Regions from separate parts of the Rhizobium sp. LjRoot258 genome, predicted to be linked through region 2. Evidence: riboswitches for the same ligand, from Rfam matches in the RefSeq annotation. Region 2 holds a riboswitch; each other region holds the start of a gene.
What was found. Region 2 has a riboswitch for cobalamin ahead of ACSQ9D_RS26610 (ABC transporter substrate-binding protein). Riboswitches for the same ligand answer to the same signal wherever they lie in the genome.
Positions count from the first base shown of each region.

Region 1: another riboswitch for cobalamin. It lies ahead of bluB (5,6-dimethylbenzimidazole synthase); the one in region 2 lies ahead of ACSQ9D_RS26610 (ABC transporter substrate-binding protein).
Region 3: another riboswitch for cobalamin. It lies ahead of nrdH (glutaredoxin-like protein NrdH); the one in region 2 lies ahead of ACSQ9D_RS26610 (ABC transporter substrate-binding protein).

Region 1 is NZ_CAXUST020000001.1:1,700,673-1,703,925, reverse strand. Features, by position in the region: gene ACSQ9D_RS08540 (sulfatase-like hydrolase/transferase) at 1-128, opposite strand, end outside; gene ACSQ9D_RS08535 (TolB family protein) at 343-1,176, shown strand; cobalamin riboswitch at 1,202-1,383, shown strand; gene bluB (5,6-dimethylbenzimidazole synthase) at 1,424-2,113, shown strand; gene ACSQ9D_RS08525 (DUF2865 domain-containing protein) at 2,120-3,205, opposite strand.
Region 2 is NZ_CAXUST020000002.1:1,236,855-1,240,107, reverse strand. Features, by position in the region: gene ACSQ9D_RS26615 (FecCD family ABC transporter permease) at 1-397, opposite strand, end outside; gene ACSQ9D_RS26610 (ABC transporter substrate-binding protein) at 394-1,410, opposite strand; cobalamin riboswitch at 1,584-1,813, opposite strand; gene ACSQ9D_RS26605 (GNAT family N-acetyltransferase) at 2,379-2,882, opposite strand; gene ACSQ9D_RS26600 (carbohydrate ABC transporter permease) at 2,902-3,253, opposite strand, start outside.
Region 3 is NZ_CAXUST020000001.1:3,438,949-3,442,201, forward strand. Features, by position in the region: gene nrdE (class 1b ribonucleoside-diphosphate reductase subunit alpha) at 1-669, opposite strand, end outside; gene nrdI (class Ib ribonucleoside-diphosphate reductase assembly flavoprotein NrdI) at 657-1,052, opposite strand; gene nrdH (glutaredoxin-like protein NrdH) at 1,063-1,284, opposite strand; cobalamin riboswitch at 1,529-1,753, opposite strand; partial or broken gene ACSQ9D_RS16880 (TlpA family protein disulfide reductase) at 1,870-2,000, opposite strand; gene ACSQ9D_RS16885 (hypothetical protein) at 1,969-2,091, shown strand; gene ACSQ9D_RS16890 (hypothetical protein) at 2,209-2,739, opposite strand; gene tlpA (thiol:disulfide interchange protein TlpA) at 2,995-3,253, opposite strand, start outside.

The sequences.
Region 1 (3,253 bases), on a different contig from region 2:
GCAATCAGGGCCGAAAGGCAAACTCCGAGCGCAGCGCGTAAAGCTGGCGATTGGACGCTTCCCCTGACACCGGTGGAAAGCGACGCGAAACGCGCTGCCGCTGCGGACCTCATTACCAACGCGATCAACTAAGAAACTCCAACGTCATAAAAGCTTCATCGAACTGTCACACCTTCGTCATGAACGCTAGATGAACCGGTATGTTTCCCGCATTTGTGATCGGTGGATAAAGCGCCGCCCGGCCAACGGGCGCCGTCCGCGGATGCCCGCTTCGGTTCACTTGCTTGTGCTGAGCGGCGAGCCGTCGTAGGTCTGACGAATTCGATGTCAGGAGGATTCAGATTGAGAAGTTCCATCGAGATCTACAACATCAGAAAAGGCCAGGCGCGGGTTGTCTGGCAAACCACGCAACTGGTGGAAGCGCCGAACTTTTCGCCGGATGGAGGCTATCTTCTGCTAAACGGTGACGGGCTTCTCTACCGCCTGGCGCTTGACGGTTCAGGCAAGGTCGAGAAAGTCGATACCGGCTTTGCCACGGCCTGCAACAACGATCACGGCATCTCGCCTGACGGCCATCAGATCGTCATTTCCGACAAGACCGAGTTCGGGAAATCGACGATCTATGTGCTTCCGGCAGAAGGCGGCGCGCCGCGCCTGGTGACGCAAAATCAGCCGTCCTATTGGCACGGCTGGTCGCCCGACGGGAAGGATCTCGCCTATTGCGGCATCCGCGACGACCTATTCGACATCTACACGATTTCCGTAGACGGCGGCGAAGAGAAGCGGTTGACGCGTGGCGAGGGGCGCAACGACGGGCCAGACTATTCAGCCGACGGCCAGTGGATCTACTTCAATTCCAGCCGCACGGGCCTCATGCAGATCTGGCGCATTCATCCGGATGGGACCGGCCTCGAACAGATCACCAGCGACAACTACGGCAATTGGTTTGCTCATCCGTCGCCCAACAACGATAAGGTCCTGATCCTCTCCTACGACCCGGACGTCTTCGACCACCCGCGCGATCTCGACGTTCGTCTGCGGCTGATGGATATGGATGGCGGCAACCTGACGACGCTCTTCGGACTGTTTGGTGGGCAGGGAACGATCAACGTGCCGAATTGGTCGCCGTCGGGCGATGAGTTCGCCTATGTGCGGTACTACCCGATCTCAGCATGAGGGATTGCATCGACAGGTTTTTCGCGGCATAGACCCTCCGTCGGGTGCCCGTCTCAGGCGGGAGAATCGGGAATTCGGTGAAAAACCGAAACGTGCCCAACGCTGTAAGGCTGACGACTGCCGCAACGAGCCACTGGTCCAGTATCGGGAAGGCGCGGCAGCCGGATGACGCCAAGTCAGAAGACCGGCCCGACATCATAGACTGACCCGCGCGGACGGCGGGCGGTTGTGTTGTTGGGGATTGACGATGCGACCAGAAAATTCAAGCTCCCTTTTGGGAGCCGCAGCCTTTTCGACCGAGGAGCGTGACGCCGTATACAAGGCGATCTCGACGCGTCGTGACGTACGCTCGGAATTTCTCCCGGACCCCCTACCGGTTGACGTCATCAGCAGGCTTTTGACGGCTGCGCATCACGCGCCGTCCGTCGGGTTCATGCAGCCTTGGAATTTCATTCTGGTGCGCGATCAGCAGGTGAGGGAGGAGGTCTGGCAGGCGTTCGATTACGCCAACCGCGAGGCCGGCGAGATGTTTCAGGGAGAGCGACAGCAGCTCTACCGGTCGCTGAAGCTGGAGGGCATCCGAGCCGCACCGCTCAGCATTTGCGTCACCTGTGATCCCAATCGCTGCGGCGATGTCGTTCTCGGCCGAACGCACAACCCACGAATGGATTCCTACTCCACGGTCTGCGCCGTGCAGAATCTGTGGCTCGCAGCCCGCGCCGAAGGCGTGGGGGTCGGCTGGGTGAGCATATTTCACGAGTCCGATATCAAAAGGATTCTCGGCGTTCCGGAGCGGGTCGAGATCGTTGCCTGGCTCTGTGTCGGCTATGTCGATCAGCTGTATCAACAGCCGGAGCTGGCGGTCAAAGGGTGGCGCCAACGCCTGCCGCTCGAGGAGCTTGTCTTCATGGATCTTTGGGGCAAGTCAGCGGACTGAAACGGACTACTGTTGCTGCGGCTGGGGGCCTGGCTTTGCCGGGTTCTTGAGGTCGATCGTGCCTTGGTCGCCGGCAAGGAACTGCGGGCCGATCTGGCGCACCTTGCTGCTTGCCGGATCATAGGGCCTGTCCGGCACCTGAGGCTGCGGCGCGGCCGGTGCGACGGCTTGGCTCTCCCTCTCGGGCTTCTTGGTTTCGATCGTTGTGATCGATCCCTGTTGTGGCGGTTCGCTGATCGATTGGTTTTTTCGCATCCGTGCGTAGTAGGCGTTAAGATCGCAACTGCAGGACGACTTTTCGCCGGGCTTGCGGTTCTTGTAAGCGAAAGCATTCGGCATGGCGGTGTAAGGAGCGCCTGTCGTCGCTGAGAGCATCTGCGATGTCTCGGTGCTGGAGACGTCATGATAGAAGAGCTCGGTTTCGATGCCTGGACACATCTTCGAGCAGGTGTCGGCATCGCGGGCAAAGTCTTGGGATGTTGCGTTCGAGCTCAACGGAAAGAAGCCGCCGTCGCAGCTTCGCACGCATACAGTGTTCAGATGAGAGAGCGGCGACATGCCCGGGAGACCATAACGGCGTTGGCTGGGCTCGCCACCCAAGGGAATGAACGTGTCGTTCCGCAACGCCTGATCTTCGATGCTGGGTGGCGGCGCATATCCTTCGCCGGTTTCAGCGGGCCACTGCTCCTCGTTGCAGCCATTGTCGTCGAGCGCTGCAAGAAGCTCGTTCCTCATGCGGACATCCTCACTCTCGCCGCGCAGATCGTCGCGACGCTGCTGCAGATAACGGATGTTGTCGACCATCTTGGCTTCGGCGCGCTCGAGTTCCCCGCAGTAGCCGTCATCATCGCCGATCACGACCATGCTGCCGCTCGTGCAGCCGTTTTGGCGCAGATCGCTCCGGAGTTTGCGAAGTTCGAGGTTTTGTTCGGCTATGGCGCCGGCGTATTTGCGCACTTCGGGCGTGCTGCCGATGATCTGCGGCAGGTCGGCGAGGCGGCCGCGCAGGTCGCCACAGATCGCCGGCACCTGGGCATGGGCTGGCCCGGTCAGAGCAAGGGCGGCTGTGAGTGACAGAATCCAGCGTTTCAAGGCATCGTCCCATCGATGAGCAAAGACCAGGGTCATCAGGCGCGGCGT
Region 2 (3,253 bases):
ACAACGTCAGGACGCCGTAGCCGAAGCCCAGGATCATCACGCAGACGGCTCCTGTCGAAGCTCCGGCAGAGATGCCGAGTACATAAGGTTCCGCCAAGGGGTTGCGAAGTAGCGCTTGAAGGATCCCCCCGCAAAGGGCCAGCGATGCTCCCGCGCTTGCTGCCACCAACGCCCTGCTGAGACGATAGTCCCATATGATGCCTTGGTGGATGCGGCTGAGTTCGAACGCCGTTCCGAACAGCCGGTTCGACACAGCCCTCACCGTCGTCACCACAGGAATCGCGATTTCTCCGATGGAAACGGCGAGACTGATCATCAATCCGATGAGAAGGAATGCGGTGAAGGTGAGCGCAAGTAGCGCCCACCATGCCCGCGGTCGGAATGTCGCCCTGCTCACTGCGCCAAGCCGAAGGACTTGATGCCGCTCGCCAAAGTCTCGATGCCGTCGATCGTGCGGATCGTCGGATTCATCGACTGGGCGTCCATCATGATGAAGTGCCTATTCTTGACGGCGTCGAGTTCTTTCGTGACCGCATCGTTCTCAAGGAAGTCGACCTTCACCTTCGGATCGTCGGCGGCGTATCGGCGACGATCCATGGTCGCGATGACAATGACGCGCGGGTTTGCCTGGGCGATCGTCTCCCAGCCCACCAGCGGCCATTCCTCTTCCGTGGTCACCACATTCTTTGCGGCAATGGTCTTCAGAATATATGCGGGCGCACTGTTCTTGCCGGCAACGAAAGCATCGCCATTGACTTCCTTGCTGGAGAACCAGAACACCACGGGCAGGTTCTTGCTCGATGCCGCGGCGATGGACGCGACGGCGTCGGCCTCGCGCTTCTTCAAGTTGGCGACCAAGGCGTCACCGCGATCCTTAACGTCGAAGATTTGCGCTAGTTCGGTGATCTCCTGGTAAATCAGGTCCATCGTGAACAGCTCTTTCCGGACACCGTCTCCACCAACGGTGTTGATTTTTGCGACGCAATCCGTCGGTGCGATGTAGGTGTCGATGCCAAGATCAGCGAACTGCTCGCGCTTGCCGACCGATCCCTGAGCGCCAACATGCCATTCGAATTCGGCAGCCACCAGATCGGGCTCCTCGCCGACCACCGCCTCGAAGCTCGGGTCATTGTCGGCGAGGCGTTTGATCTTGCTGTTGGCGTCGGCATATTGCGGCAGGACCGGCCCTACCCACACTGCAGTTCCCGCGGTTTTGTCGGCGAGGCCGAGCGAATAAAGGACCTCGGTCATTCCCTGACCGATCGAGACGATCTTTTCGGGTGCTTTCTTGAACGTAACTTCTTGTCCGCAGTTGGTGACAGTCAACGGATATTGGGTGGCTGCAAGGCTTGTGCCCGCAAGGCCGGTCAGCCCGAGGGCGAACGTCATGGCGGCGAGAATCTGGCGCATGGAAACCTCGATTTAAGAAGGACAAGCACTGCGGCGTCGCGCGATGGCGCACACGGACGCATGCTTACGTGGTAGGACCGCAGGAAGCCCAATCGAGGCGGGAGATTGTCATAGATCGGCAAAGGTTCAGGTCAAACATGTCTGGTCCTTGTCCAGGCATCCCCGCCCGGCTGATTGGATCGTGTTTGACGGCAGGTCTCCTGGCTCGCGAATATGCGCCGATCATCTGCCTTCCCGCGATGTCGCTGTCGCAGTGGCATGGCCATTGGCCCTGGGATGATCGGCAATCCGCTTACAGTTGCGGGGGCAGCCACGGTTTCGGTCCCTGTTGGGTCGTCCTCACCGTGTTCCCTATTAATCCCCTCGGAGTCATCCTTGGGGAACCGTCACGGACAGTTACGGTGAGCAACTATATCGCGTCAATACAAAAGTTTGGACTTAGCACCCATCCAACGAGCCCCGAAGGACGAAGTCCCCTGACCTGCTACGTCGCCATGGCGATGGTGCACCCACACGGCCTGATCGGATCGGACCGTGCTGGTCGCACCGACCACAGTATCGTGATCAGCATCGCAGATGCGCAGCAGGCCGTTTAGGACATCCGGGACGGCATCTCGATCAGAATATCAAGCAGACGTTCGGCATAAAGGAAAGGGCGGTAACATTCTTATTCATGGTAGTTTAAAGCGCCACTAACTCGGTTAATGGTGACGTTATCTACCATCGTGCGGCCATTTCGATACTCTTGACGCTACAAACTTCTCGCGTGTCTGGTAAATCCTGACCATCTCAGGTGACAACTCCGTAAGCCGAAATTGAACGCCCATAGGAAGATCGTATTTGCCGGAGAACTTCCTTGATGGGTGCTCTGTCCTCTGGACGTTGTAGCAAACATCACTTTGGCACACTGCCGTCGGGAGGTGGCATCCGCTCCATTGGTTCTCGATGCAAATCAACAGTCAGCAGCCCTAGACGTGCGATTCCGAGATTTCCTCTGGCTCGGCCTCGGCCAACATGCCGCGATAGATTCCGGGAATGGATCCCTCGATCGGTACGGCGCCGACGCTCCGCCGGTAGAAATCCATGGGTCCAGCACCGCCGATGACGCCATAGGCGTAGCCCTGCGCATGCATGTCGAGGAGCGTCGTCAGGAGTAACGCATGGCCAGCACCCTGGCCGCGGGCTGCGCTATCGACGCCAGTTGGCCCGAAGAAGCCCTTTGCCGTCGCCTCGTGGCAGGCAAAACCGATCAACGTGCCATTCTGGATGGCGACGAAGCATGTCGGTGGCTGCCGCATGACGGCAGCCGTTGCCTCGGACGACCAGCCAACACCGAAGCGCGGAGTGATCCAGTCGGTCAAAGCCTTCAGCTCCGGCGGCAAAACGCGGCGGATGGTGATGCGTTGGCGTTCCATTCTAGCATCAAGGGCGGCATCGGGCTTGAGATCGTAGAGCTTGACGAGCATATCCATGATTCGTTCCTTTCGATCTTCAACCCTTGACGGCACCGGCGGTCAGCCCGGCGACGATGCGCCGCTGGAAAACGAGCACCACTGCGATCAGCGGCAGGGTCACGGTGACGGACGCCGCCATGATCTGTCCAAAGGGATATTCATAACGGTTGGTGCCCGCGATTAAGCCGATCGCCACCGGCACCGTGCGGTTTTCGTCCGTCAAGGTAAACGTCAGGGCAAAGAGGAATTCATTCCAGGCGAGGATAAAGGCGAGGATGCCGGTACTTGCGAGCGACGGTCCCATCAGTGGCAGCAATATCTTCAGAAGAATGCGCAGATGCGAGCAGCCGTCAACAATGGCTGCCTCCTCCAGTTCGCGTGGAAACTCG
Region 3 (3,253 bases), on a different contig from region 2:
CGGAGCACCTGCTTCCCGCAGGTTGGTCAGAGAGAGTGCAACACCCCCGCCGCGCTTCGACAACTGAAGCGCCGAATTGATGCCTCGCGCGATCGACTCCATATTGTCCTCGACGCGCAGGAGAAAGCAGGAGACGAGTTCGCCGCGTTGCTTCTTCCCGGCATTGAGGAAGGTCGGCGTCGCGGGCTGAAACCGCCCGGCGATGATCTCATCGACCATATGACGGGCGAGGTTTTCGTTGCCGCGGGCCAGCGTCAGGGCAACCATGCAAATGCGGTCCTCGTAGCGCTCCAAATAGCGCTTTCCGTCGAAGGTCTTCAGCGTATAGCTGGTGTAATACTTGAATGCCCCGAGGAAGGTTGGGAAGCGGAACTTTTTCCCATAGCCATGGTCGAAGAGATCGCGCACGAAGTTGAACGAATATTGGTCGAGAACTTCCTGCTCGTAATAGCCCTCGGTCACCAGGTAATCGAGCTTTTCCCTGAGGTTATGGAAGAAGACGGTGTTCTGGTTCACATGCTGCAGGAAATACTGCTTGGCCGCCAGCCGATCCTTGTCGAGCTGGATTTTGCCGTCCTCGTCATAGAGGTTCAGCATGGCATTGAGGGCGTGGTAGTCGAGCGCGGCTTCTGATGCCTTCAAGGGTCGATCGAGCGTTAGCGTGTCCAAAATCGTTCCAATCCGTGTCTGACGTTGTCGACATCCGCCGCCGTGCCCAGCAGCTCGAACCTGTAGAGGTATGGCACCTGGCACTTGGCGGAGATGATGTCGCCGGCGATCCCGAAGGTCGCTCCGAAGTTGCTGTTGCCCGCGGCGATGACCCCGCGGATGTTCGAACGGTTTTCCGCGTCGTTGAGGAAGCGGATCACCTTTTTGGGCACGGCCCCCTTGCCGCCTTCGCCGCAATAGGTGGGGACGATCAGGACGAAAGGACTGCTAACCGCAAGGTTAGCGTCGCCGCCGATCGGGATGCGTTGGGCCGGCAGACCCAGCTTTGTTACGAAGCGATGGGTGTTTTCCGACCGACTGGAAAAATAGACGATCTCGCCCATCGTCCTTGCCTCACACCAGCGCGCTGATCATATCGGGGCGGAACCCGGCCCAATGCTGCTCACCTGCGACGACCACGGGCACCTGGCGATAGCCGAGGCCCTGCACCAGTTCGTAGGCCGCAGTATCGGTGGAAACGTCGATCACGGTATAATCAATGCCCTGGCGGTCGAGTGCGCGGGTGGTCGCGGTGCACTGGACGCAGGCGGGCTTGCTGTAAACGGTAATGCTCATCAATATATCCTCGTGTATCAGGAAGGCATAAGGGATCGTTCGGACATCCGCCGATGTCCGTGCGACAAATGAAGACAGCTGTTGCCGATTGCCGGGCGCGCTAAATGCCCGTCACTCGCGCAGATGCAAATCGAAACTCAAGGACCTAAGACTTCACCCCGAAGTGGCTCATGCGGGGCATTGGCGGAAGCGAAGACGCGACATCATGCGCAATCCAACGCTCGCCGTCCGGACACCCCGCCCGTGGACGTTGCTGATCGAGGCAGGTCTCCTGGCTTGCAGGTCATAGCGCTCATTCTCGCCTTCCCAAAATCAAAGACTTCAGTGGCTTTGTCGAACGAATGCTCGCCGCTTACAGTTGCGGGGGCAGCTCCGGCATTGCTCGGCCCGTCATGGACGTCGCGCACCGTATTCCCGTCTTAGCTTCCGATCCTTGCGAATCTGAAGAACCTCGAACACTACATATAGTATATGAGGTTAATTTCCCGTCAATGGCTATGTTCACACCAGCCGGTGAAAGTCTGGGAAATCGCAATGCCTCTCCGCAGGCGTGTCGGACGGATCGACCTGGATCGAAAATTGGAGCTAAGCAGAGTATTCGATCTGCATCGCGTCGCTGATCAGCGCCTTGGCGTCCTCGCTGTCCCAGGCCGCGGGGCCGTTCATGGCGGAGACAGACAGCCCATGTCATCGATCAGCAGCGTGACGGGCAGGCCGACTCCACGTATCGAGGCCGGCTGGCCCGGCCGCAAGTCCGGCCGTGGCTTCTACGACTATCGCGGCGAAACGCCGGTCCCGACCCGCTGAGACGCCAAATGATCTCGCGGATCCACGAGATGTCGGGTTCCATTCCTGCTATTTGAGGTTAGCCTCTCACACCAGATCGATAAGCTGATGAAGTGACCTGGCAAAAACCATCAACGCCTATACGCCACGGGCGTCGCGCTTTGCCTGTGAAACAGCGCCAGCCTTCCGCATTCTACCTCGCTCCATAGGACGGATGAGATTTTTGCGCTTTGAACTTTCGATCGAGTGCATGCCTGCATGAGCCTGGCGTGCGTTAAATGACTCGTCTTTCTCGCTTTTCGCTTCACTCTTTCGCGCCAACACGGCTCGCATGTTCTCGACCATCTGAACTTTAGCGAGCATTCTACGCCGACGAGCCTGTTCGGCATTTACACTACGCACGCCCATTGCCAGAACTTCGAGTTTGGCTCTCGTGCCGGTATCCTTGCGCGCTGGCGTCGCCCCTTTGGGTTGGGCCTTGCCTCGAATTTCCCTGCGCTGTCTATTCGCCTCGCTTTGCGCACGATCGCGCCTTTCACGTATTCGCTTGGCGAGGTCCGAGAGATCAGCATCCGGCAGGCCCTGCATTGCCGGATGGTGGGTTTTTTGAACGAGTTGCCATTCGTCCGCCGTTAGCAAACGTTCTGCCTGCTTGCGCGAAATTGCCATCTACGCCTCCTACGCTGTCGCACCAGTAAACTGACTTGCGTTCGATAGGGCTCGCCTGCCGCCTGAGCGAAGCGAGCTAAAGCTTCAAAAGCTTGGGAGACGCCGTCTCCTTCCGTCGCAGGTTCGACTTATGCGCGCTAAGCACGTGACGTCGTCTCGTTCACAATCTAGCGCCGCACGGCAAGGTCCGCAATGGGCCTTCAATATCGGTGGTCGTGTGGCGTCTTTCGAGGGAGTATTCTAAGTTGTCGACACTCACGACCCCACCGCACCCTTGATCAGCGCCTTGGCATCTTCGCTATCCCAGGCCGCCGGCCCGTTCATGGCAGAGATCAGGCAGCCCTTGTCGTCGATCAGCAGCGTGACGGGCAGGCCGAACGCCAGGCCCTTCTTCTTCAGGCTGTTGAACACCTCGATCGTGTTGTCGCGATAGAGCTTGAGCGCATCGACGCCGATCTCGCTCAGGAAAGCTTTCGGTTTCTCGTCGTCGCCGGTATCGATGTTGACGGGAACG